DNA from 2 places in the Oceanobacillus sp. CAU 1775 genome. Region 2 is predicted to be linked to the other one. Evidence: riboswitches for the same ligand, from Rfam matches in the RefSeq annotation. Region 2 holds a riboswitch; the other holds the start of a gene.
What was found. A riboswitch is a leader RNA that binds a small molecule or an ion and turns the genes downstream of it on or off. The one in region 2 is predicted to bind cobalamin.
Positions count from the first base shown of each region.

Region 1: linked by a shared signal. The riboswitch ahead of ACXYMZ_RS14760 (ABC transporter substrate-binding protein) and the one ahead of ACXYMZ_RS11450 (ribonucleoside-diphosphate reductase subunit alpha) in region 2 are both predicted to bind cobalamin.

Region 1 covers NZ_JBTLRO010000010.1:67,987-72,399, forward strand. Annotated here, with positions in the region: gene glmM (phosphoglucosamine mutase) at 1-215, shown strand, start outside; gene ACXYMZ_RS14755 (S9 family peptidase) at 415-2,205, shown strand; cobalamin riboswitch at 2,270-2,454, shown strand; gene ACXYMZ_RS14760 (ABC transporter substrate-binding protein) at 2,717-3,712, shown strand; gene ACXYMZ_RS14765 (FecCD family ABC transporter permease) at 3,702-4,413, shown strand, end outside.
Region 2 covers NZ_JBTLRO010000006.1:37,633-42,045, forward strand. Annotated here, with positions in the region: gene ACXYMZ_RS11440 (sensor histidine kinase) at 1-132, shown strand, start outside; gene ACXYMZ_RS11445 (zinc-binding dehydrogenase) at 287-1,240, shown strand; cobalamin riboswitch at 1,401-1,592, shown strand; gene ACXYMZ_RS11450 (ribonucleoside-diphosphate reductase subunit alpha) at 1,718-3,952, shown strand; gene ACXYMZ_RS11455 (flavodoxin) at 3,937-4,383, shown strand; gene ACXYMZ_RS11460 (ribonucleotide-diphosphate reductase subunit beta) at 4,364-4,413, shown strand, end outside.

The DNA of each region.
Region 1 (4,413 bases), on a different contig from region 2:
TTGATAAGAATGAAGTACTTACAAATCCTGTCATTCTGCAAGAAATAGAAGCGGTGGAGAATGAATTAGGTGAAGATGGTCGAGTGCTTATTCGCCCTTCAGGTACAGAAGAGCTTGTACGCGTAATGGTGGAAGCAACTACGGTTGAAGAGTGTCATCAGTATGCGGATAGACTTGTTGCACTAATTCAAGAAGTGTTAGGAATTAAAGAATAAAAATATAGAAGCTGTATGGATAAAAAATTTCCATACAGTTTTTTTATGTTATTTTATCCTCCTTAAGACGGAGATTACTTCAATCGGCGGTTGGTTATGTAAGAATGTTAGTAGATGTATGATAGAGTTATATCTTTGATAATAGTGAAAAGTGAATTATACTATTATTAAGAATTCATATATTTCAAGGGGGATTTTCATGATTAACTTTCCAAAACCAACTGTAGAACAATTTTTCCGCACGTATGTGATAAGTGACTTTGAAGTAAACAAGGATGAAACAAAATTAATTTTTAGTACAAACTTAAATGGCAAGGTGAATTTATGGGCGATGGACTTACCAGATAAGTTTCCGTATCTCTTTGCACAAAAAGACGAATCGACTGCCTTTATCTCTTTTGATCCAGAAGGCCGTTATGTGCTAGCAGGATATGATAAAGATGGAGATGAAAACCATCAAATTTATGCATTACCATATGAAGGTGGTCTGCCACAGCCGTTAATAACTGGTGACCCTGAAGAGAAATATTTCTTCTCTCATTTAAGTGAAGATGGAAACAGACTATACTATGCAACTTCAGAAGGAAATCCTTCATTTTTAAATACACGTATGCGTAACTTAGAGGATGGTACAGATACATTAGTATATGAAGGAAAAGATGCTCCAACCAATCTCTCTGCTGTCTCCGAGGATGAAGAAACATTTGTATTTTCACAGGCTCTGGCAAATACATATGTAAAAAGCTTTGTGAAAAAAGGAGAAGAAATTCATAATCTTGTACCTGACCCTGAGAAAGTTCATGTGGCAGGCGTGCCTGTATTCACAGATAAGAATACGCTTTACTTCTTAACAGATTATGAAAGTAATTATACTTACCTGGCAAAATTTGATTTGAATGATCATCAGTTTACGAAAGTACTAGAAATTGAGAAGGAAAGTATCACAAATATCAAATGGGCAAAAGAAGCGAAGAAATTTTACATTGTTACGGAAAAAGGTGTAGAAGATTATCTTTATCAGTTTGAACCTGAATCTGAAAAGCTAGAAACTTTAACTGGTCCAACAGCTATGCTTGATAAATTGGTTGTTTCAAAAGCTGGGAGTTTGTATGTACTAGGTCGTTCAGCAACTGTTCCATTTAATATTTTCAAAAGCGCGGATGGTAAGGAATGGGAGCAGCTTACAAACAATAACGTACTTGGTGTAAAAGAAGAAGATATGGTTGATCCAGATGTTGTAACTTATACTTCTTATGATGGTATGGAAATTGAGGCATTATTATTTAAAGCGAAACCAGAATATGATAATGGATATACAATTCTATGGCCGCATGGTGGCCCTCAAGCTGCGGAAAGAAAAATGTTCCGTTCGATGTTCCAAAGTTTCTTAAATCGTGGGTATACTATTTTCGCACCGAACTTCCGTGGAAGTACAGGTTATGGTTCAGAATTTGTGAAATTAGTAGAACGTGATTGGGGAGAGGGACCAAGACTAGATAATATTGCAGGTATTGAATGGTTATTTGACCAGGGCATTACCGATCGCGATAAGCTTTTCCTAGTTGGGGGAAGTTATGGAGGATATATGGCACTACTCCTACACGGTCGTCATCCAGAATATTTCAAAGCTGTAATTGATATCTTTGGGCCTTCTGATTTATTTACCTTTGTTAATTCAGTGCCAGCGCATTGGAAACCAATGATGGATCGTTGGGTAGGGGATCCTGAGCGAGATAAAGAGAGATTTATTAAGGATTCACCAGTCACCTATTTAGAGACGATGACGAAGCCAATGCTTGTGATTCAAGGAGCAAAAGACCCGCGTGTTGTCAAAGCAGAATCAGATCAAATCGTTGCGAAGCTTAAAGAAAAAGGTCGTGACGTGGAGTATATGGTACTTGAAGACGAGGGACATGGTTTCTCTAAAAAAGAGAATGAAATCAAAGTATATGAAAGTATGCTAGATTTCATGGAAAAACATCAACACTAATCGAGCAATTTCGATTATAGATGACATTATTTCAAAACCAAGGTATGATAGTTAATAGACAATTTCATATTCAAAAAGAATAGTCGATTTCAATGGAGAAATCTAATGGGGAAGTTGGTGAAATTCCAACGCGGTCCCGCCACTGTAATTGCGAGCGAGCAGAAAGATACCACTGTACAATGTTTGTATGGGAAGGTTCTGTAAGCGATGAGCAAGAGCCAGGATACCCAACTATTTTATTTTACGCCTAATTCTACGAGGATAGTAAGGTGAGTAGGTTTCATTATAGCCTATTTATTAGCATCTTCATTTCGTATGAGGATGCTTTTTTGTTTTTTTGAAATGGTTATGTTAATGCATTTTGTTGTGGTTTCTGCTATTAAAAGTTAAGAAGAGTGTATTTCCGAAGCGGGTCTTACCTCTAACCACAAAGAACTTTAACTCCACCTTTCAATAAAATCCTTCGTATGCGTTTGAAGTGAATGTCGAAAAATTGAGGGGGGAATAGAAAGTGAAAAAGTTTTTACAAGTATTTATTTTAGTTTTATTATTAGGATTTTTGATTGGATGTAGTGATGGCAATGACGAAACAGAAAACACTACACCAGAAGAATCAACTGGAAGTGAAGTTGTTGAAACGGATGAAAATGATGAAGCATCAGCATTCCCAGTTACCGTGACAGATGCTATTGGAAATGAATTCACTCTAGAAGAAGCACCAGAGAGAATCGTTACACTTTTACCAAGTAATACAGAAATCGTCTTTGCTTTAGGGCATGGAGATAAGGTTGTAGGAGTCTCTGACAACGATAACTATCCAGAAGAAGTACTGGAATTAGATAAAGTCGGTGGAATGGAACTAAATGTAGAAGTAATCATTAGCCTCGATCCAGATATTGTATTAGCACATGAGTTAGGAACGAACTACTTCCAAGAGGCATTTGAACAATTAGAAGCAGCAGGTATTGATATTTTTGTTGTAGCTGATGCAAATTCTATTGATACAACATACGAAACGATTGAAGATATCGGTGAAGTAATTGGTGCAACTGCAGAAGCAAATGAATTAGTAGAAGAAATGAAAGCAGACTTTGCGGAAATTACAGAGATTACATCTGAAGTAACGGAAGAAGATCGCAAAACTGTATTCTTTGAAATTTCACCTGCGCCAGATCTATATACATCAGGACAAGGTACTTTTCTTCATGAATTTTTAGAGTTGAGTAATGCAGAGAATGCGATTGATATGGAAGGATGGCCAGCAATCGACCCTGAAGTCATTATTGAATTAAACCCAGATATTATCATGACTACTTATGGAGATTATGTCGAAAATCCAATTGAACAAGTTACTTCAAGAGATGGGTTCCAATCCGTTGAAGCTGTAAAAAATAATCGTGTATATGATATTGATGCTGATGCGGGAACACGTGCGGGTCCTCGTTTAACAGAAGGTGCAAGAGAGGTAGCAGAAGCGATTTACCCGGAGCTATTTGATGGGCAGTAATGTTTTAAAGTATACGACTTCCATACTGTTTTTAATCGGTGCAATGCTTACGGCAATCGCAATTGGAAGTGTATCTGTTCCAGTGCTAGATATTATTAAAATTATTGGCCAAGAAGTATTCCGTTTGCCAATTGCTAGTAATGTGGAAGAGATGTATGTGAGTATTGTTTATGAAATTCGTTTGCCGCGTGTTATTTTAGCGGGACTTGTTGGGGCTTCTCTAGCGATTGCTGGAGCAGCCTTTCAAGGCTTGCTTAGAAACCCCTTGGCAGATCCGTACATACTTGGTGTATCTTCTGGTGCCTCAGTTGGTGCTGTGTCAACATTGTTTTTTAATATCACTATTCCTGTTGTAGGAATGTACACACTCCCTGTTATGAGTATTTCTACAGCAATGCTGACGATTGTAGTTGTTTTATTCTTTGCTAAAAAAATCGACCGGGCAATGCGAGTGGAAACGATTATACTTACTGGGATTATCTTCAGTGCATTTCTAGGTGCTTTTATTTCTTTAATCATCGCCCTAACAGGAGATGAATTACAGCAAATTATTGGTTGGCTACTTGGGAGTGTCTCCATGCGAGGCTGGAGCTATGTTGGAATTATTTTGCCATTTTTAATTATAGGTTCTTCTTTGTTGTTAATGAATACTAGGGAATTAAATGCAATGTCTTTAGGTGAAGAGCGTGCACAGCATTTAG
Region 2 (4,413 bases):
CGTAAATTAGGTGGTTCTGGTTTGGGACTAGCTATTTCCAAAGAGATAATTGAGGAGCATCAAGGAGAGATTGGTTTGGATTCTGATGGACAACTGCATACCTTTTGGTTTACTGTATCATTAGAAAATTAGTATCCAGATATGAATTACGTGTTATGGGATTTTATAGAAACTCAAAATGATTGATGAGAGGCGAAGGATAGTACTTCGTTTTTTTTAATCTTATCTTTTGGATAATTTAGTTACGTGTCGTATAATAGAGGTAGACATTTAAGGAGGTATCATGATGAAAGGTTGGCAATTCGTAGATACAAACAAACCATTAGAATTAGTAGAAAAAGAAGATCCAAAGGCAGAAGCAGGCAAGGTTGTCATTGATATGAAGGTGGCAGGATTATGTCACTCAGATGTTGGTGTACTTAGAGATGAAGGTTGGAAAGCATTACTTGGTGAACTGCCTGTCATTATGGGACATGAGGTTGCAGGTGTCATAAGTGAAGTTGGCGAAGGCGTAACAGACTATAAAGTTGGAGATAAAGTAGCTGTATGTCCTACTGGGCCAAGCGGAACTGCTCCAGGTTATGCATATGATGGAGGTTTTGGTACAAAAGTTTTAGCACCAGCTAGTGACTTAGTTCTGATTCCTGAAGGTGTTTCCTTTGCTCAAGCAGCTGCAGGCACGGACGCTGGAATGACATCATACCACGCTGCATTTACTAAAGGTGGAATTAAAAAAGGTATGACCGTTGGTATGATCGGTATTGGCGGTTTAGGTCAAATTGCTTTAGAAGCAGCTATTGCAGTTGGAGCTAAAGTTTACGCAGTAGATTTGAATCCAAAGGCGCGTGAATTAGCAAAAGAACTAGGTGCAGCAGGTGTTTACGAAGATGTAAAAGATATTGCACAATTTGAACCAGAAGTTATTATTGATTATGCTGGTTTTGGTGTAACTACTAGAGATGCTGTAGAAGCTGTAGGTTTCCAAGGGAAAGTTGTCCTAGTTGGTATGGGTAAACTAGAAACTACTCTTAATGTTACTTCTATGATTACAAAACAAGTAACCGTTGTTGGAAGTAATGGCGGTACGAAAAAAGACATTGAAGAAATCTATGAATTATTTGCTAGCGGGAAAGTAAGTCCAAAGATTACTGAAATTACTTTTGATGAGATTCCAGAAGGTATTCAAATGCTAGAAGATAATAAAGTTACTGGACGACTAGTAGCGAATATGGAAAAATAAACACGGCAACTCAAGCCTAAGAAACAAGGAAGCATCTTTGTTTCTTAGGCTTTTTGATATTTATAGATTACTGTGGATTTTAATTATACTTGTATTCATTTTTTATATATGCTAGTCTGTATACAATATATTGTAAGGTTTATTCGATATACAACTATATATAGTATTTTGGAGTTAAGGTGACATTTATTTGTCTTAAAAGGGAATCCAGTGAAACGCTGGAACTGCCCCCGCAACTGTAAGTGTGTAGAGTTAGAAATCCACTGTATGATTTGCTTCACGGCGATGATATGGGAAGGATTCTAATGAAGTCAGCACAAGTCAGGAGACCTGCCATAACTCTAAAGTTTCATTTCTCCGGGGTGAGAGATTATGAAGCGATAGAAAGTTACATAGGGTATTTCTGTCGTTTTATAGTCGTTCAGCCTACTAAAGGGGAACGGCTTTTTTGTTTGAAAAAATGAGGAGGGGTACCAGATGATAACGATTGAAATTAACAAGCAAGGTGAATTTTTACAGAGTATCGAGAAAGCAATAAAGGGGTTAAACGTTGAAACAACCACCTATAAAGAAAAAGCTTTAAAAACAATTCAATCAGAAACAGAAAATGCAAAAATAACAGACATTTTAATTAAGAATGCACTTGAGAATATTGATGAAGCAAGTCCAGATTGGAAGTTTGTTGCGGCGAGGCTTTATTTACAAGAGCTTTATCATAAAGCAGCTAAGAATCGCGGATATCAAACATCTGATCGATATGGTTCTCTGTCTAAGTTAATCGATAATTTAACAGAAAAAGGGATTTATTCACTTACACTAAGCTCGAAGTATACGAAAGAAGAGCTGGATTATTTCGAAAAAGTGATAGATCCAAAGAGAGATTTATTATTTGATTACTTGGCTCTGTATACGCTAGCAACACGATATCTCGCAACCGATCACGCGAAAAATATATATGAATTACCCCAAGAACGTTGGATGGTCATTGCTATGTATCTGATGCAAGATGAACCGATAGAAAAACGTAAGGAACTTGTAAAAGAAGCATATTGGGCATTAAGTAATTTATACATGACAGTAGCTACTCCAACTTTAAACAATGCAGGTAAAACGCATGGGCAATTGTCAAGTTGCTTTATAGACACCGTAGAGGATAGCTTACAAGGGATTTATGATAGTAATACAGATATAGCCAATTTGTCTAAAAATGGTGGAGGAATTGGCGTTTATATGGGAAAAGTTAGGGCTAGAGGAAGTTCAATCAAGGGATTTAAAGGGATGTCTAGTGGGGTAGTGCCCTGGATTAAGCAATTAAATAATACAGCAGTAAGTGTCGATCAGCTTGGAACAAGAAAAGGTGCGATTGCAGTATATCTAGATGTTTGGCATCAGGATATTGAGGCCTTTCTTGACTTAAAACTTAATAATGGTGACGAGCGGATGCGAGCACATGATATTTTTCCTGGTGTAACTCTTCCAGATTTATTTATGGAGACGGTCGAAAATCGAGGCGATTGGTATTTATTTGATCCTCATGAAGTGAAACAAGTGATGGGCTTTTCATTAGAAGACTTTTATGATGAAGAAAAAGGTAGTGGATCCTTTAGAGAGAAATATCAAGCATGTGTGCAAAATGAAACTTTGAGTAAGAAAAAAGTTCAAGCAATTGATATTATGAAACGAATCATGCGTTCTCAGTTAGAGTCTGGAACTCCATTTATGTTTTACCGAGATGAGGTGAATCGTCAGAACGTAAATTCACATACAGGAATTATTTATTGTTCAAACTTGTGTACAGAAATTACTCAAAATCAATCTCCAACACAGTTAATTGAGGAGTACGTAGAAGGCGAAGATATGATTGTTAAGAAATATAAATCAGGAGATTTTGTTGTTTGTAATCTTAGTTCGATTAATTTGGGAAGGGCTGTAATCGACGAAGTATTAGAGCGTTTAATTACCATTCAAGTTCGTATGCTTGATAATGTTATTGATATTAATAACCTGCCAGTCAAGCAAGCAACAATCACAAACCAAAAGTATCGTGCGATTGGTCTTGGAACATTTGGCTGGCATCATTTACTAGCACGTAAAAATATTGAATGGGAAATAGATGAAGCAGTCGACTATGCAGATGAATTATATGAGCAGATTGCTTATTATACGATCAAAATAAGTGCAGCCTTAGCAAAAGAAAAAGGAAGTTATCCTTATTTTGTAGGAAGTAAGTGGAGTACGGGCGAATATTTTGATCAAAAAGGCTATCTCGACGAAAAGTGGAATATGTTAAGGAATGATATAAAGCACCATGGGATTAGAAACAGTTACCTTATGGCTGTCGCACCTAATTCGTCTACCTCGATGATTGCAGGGTCGACTGCGAGTATAGATCCAGTATTTAAACCCTTTTATAGTGAGGAGAAAAAAGATTTCCGTATTCCTGTAACGGCACCAGATCTAGATCATAATACTTATCATATTTATCGACGATCTGCATATATTGTCGATCAGCGTTGGTCAGTCTGGCAAAATGCTGCTAGACAAAAGCATATTGATCAAAGTATTTCATTCAATTTTTATGTGCCAAATACGATACGTGCTTCCATTTTGCTTGATCTCCATCTACAAGCATGGCATGAAGGCTTAAAGACGACTTATTATGTGCGTTCTACTTCAAATGATGTCGAGGAATGTGAGTGGTGTCAAAGTTGAAAGCAATAATTCCTTATTTATCTTATAGCGGAAATACAAAAGAGGTAGCGGAGCTAATTGCCACTGAGTTAACAAAGTATAATTTTTCTGTGGATATGTATCGGATTGGAATTAGCCCTACCTTCAAACCAGAGGATTATGACTATATTTTCTTAGGGACTTTCACTTGGGATTATGGAGAAGTACCAGAAGAAATAAAGGAATTAATTTTAGAAATTGGATACAGGCCGAATAATATTGCGATTTTTGGTACAGGAGACACTCAGTTTGGAGGAGATGATACATACTGTGCAGCGGTAGACAAGTTGACAAGGTTTTATGATAGTAAATGGCCAGGGCTAAAAATTGAACAATCGCCACGGGGAAGTCAGGAGAGAAAAGTTAAAGCATGGGTGGAAGGAGTATTACAACATGACAAAGTCTTTGCTTGAAAAAGCGAAAACGCTAGAGCCATTACATCC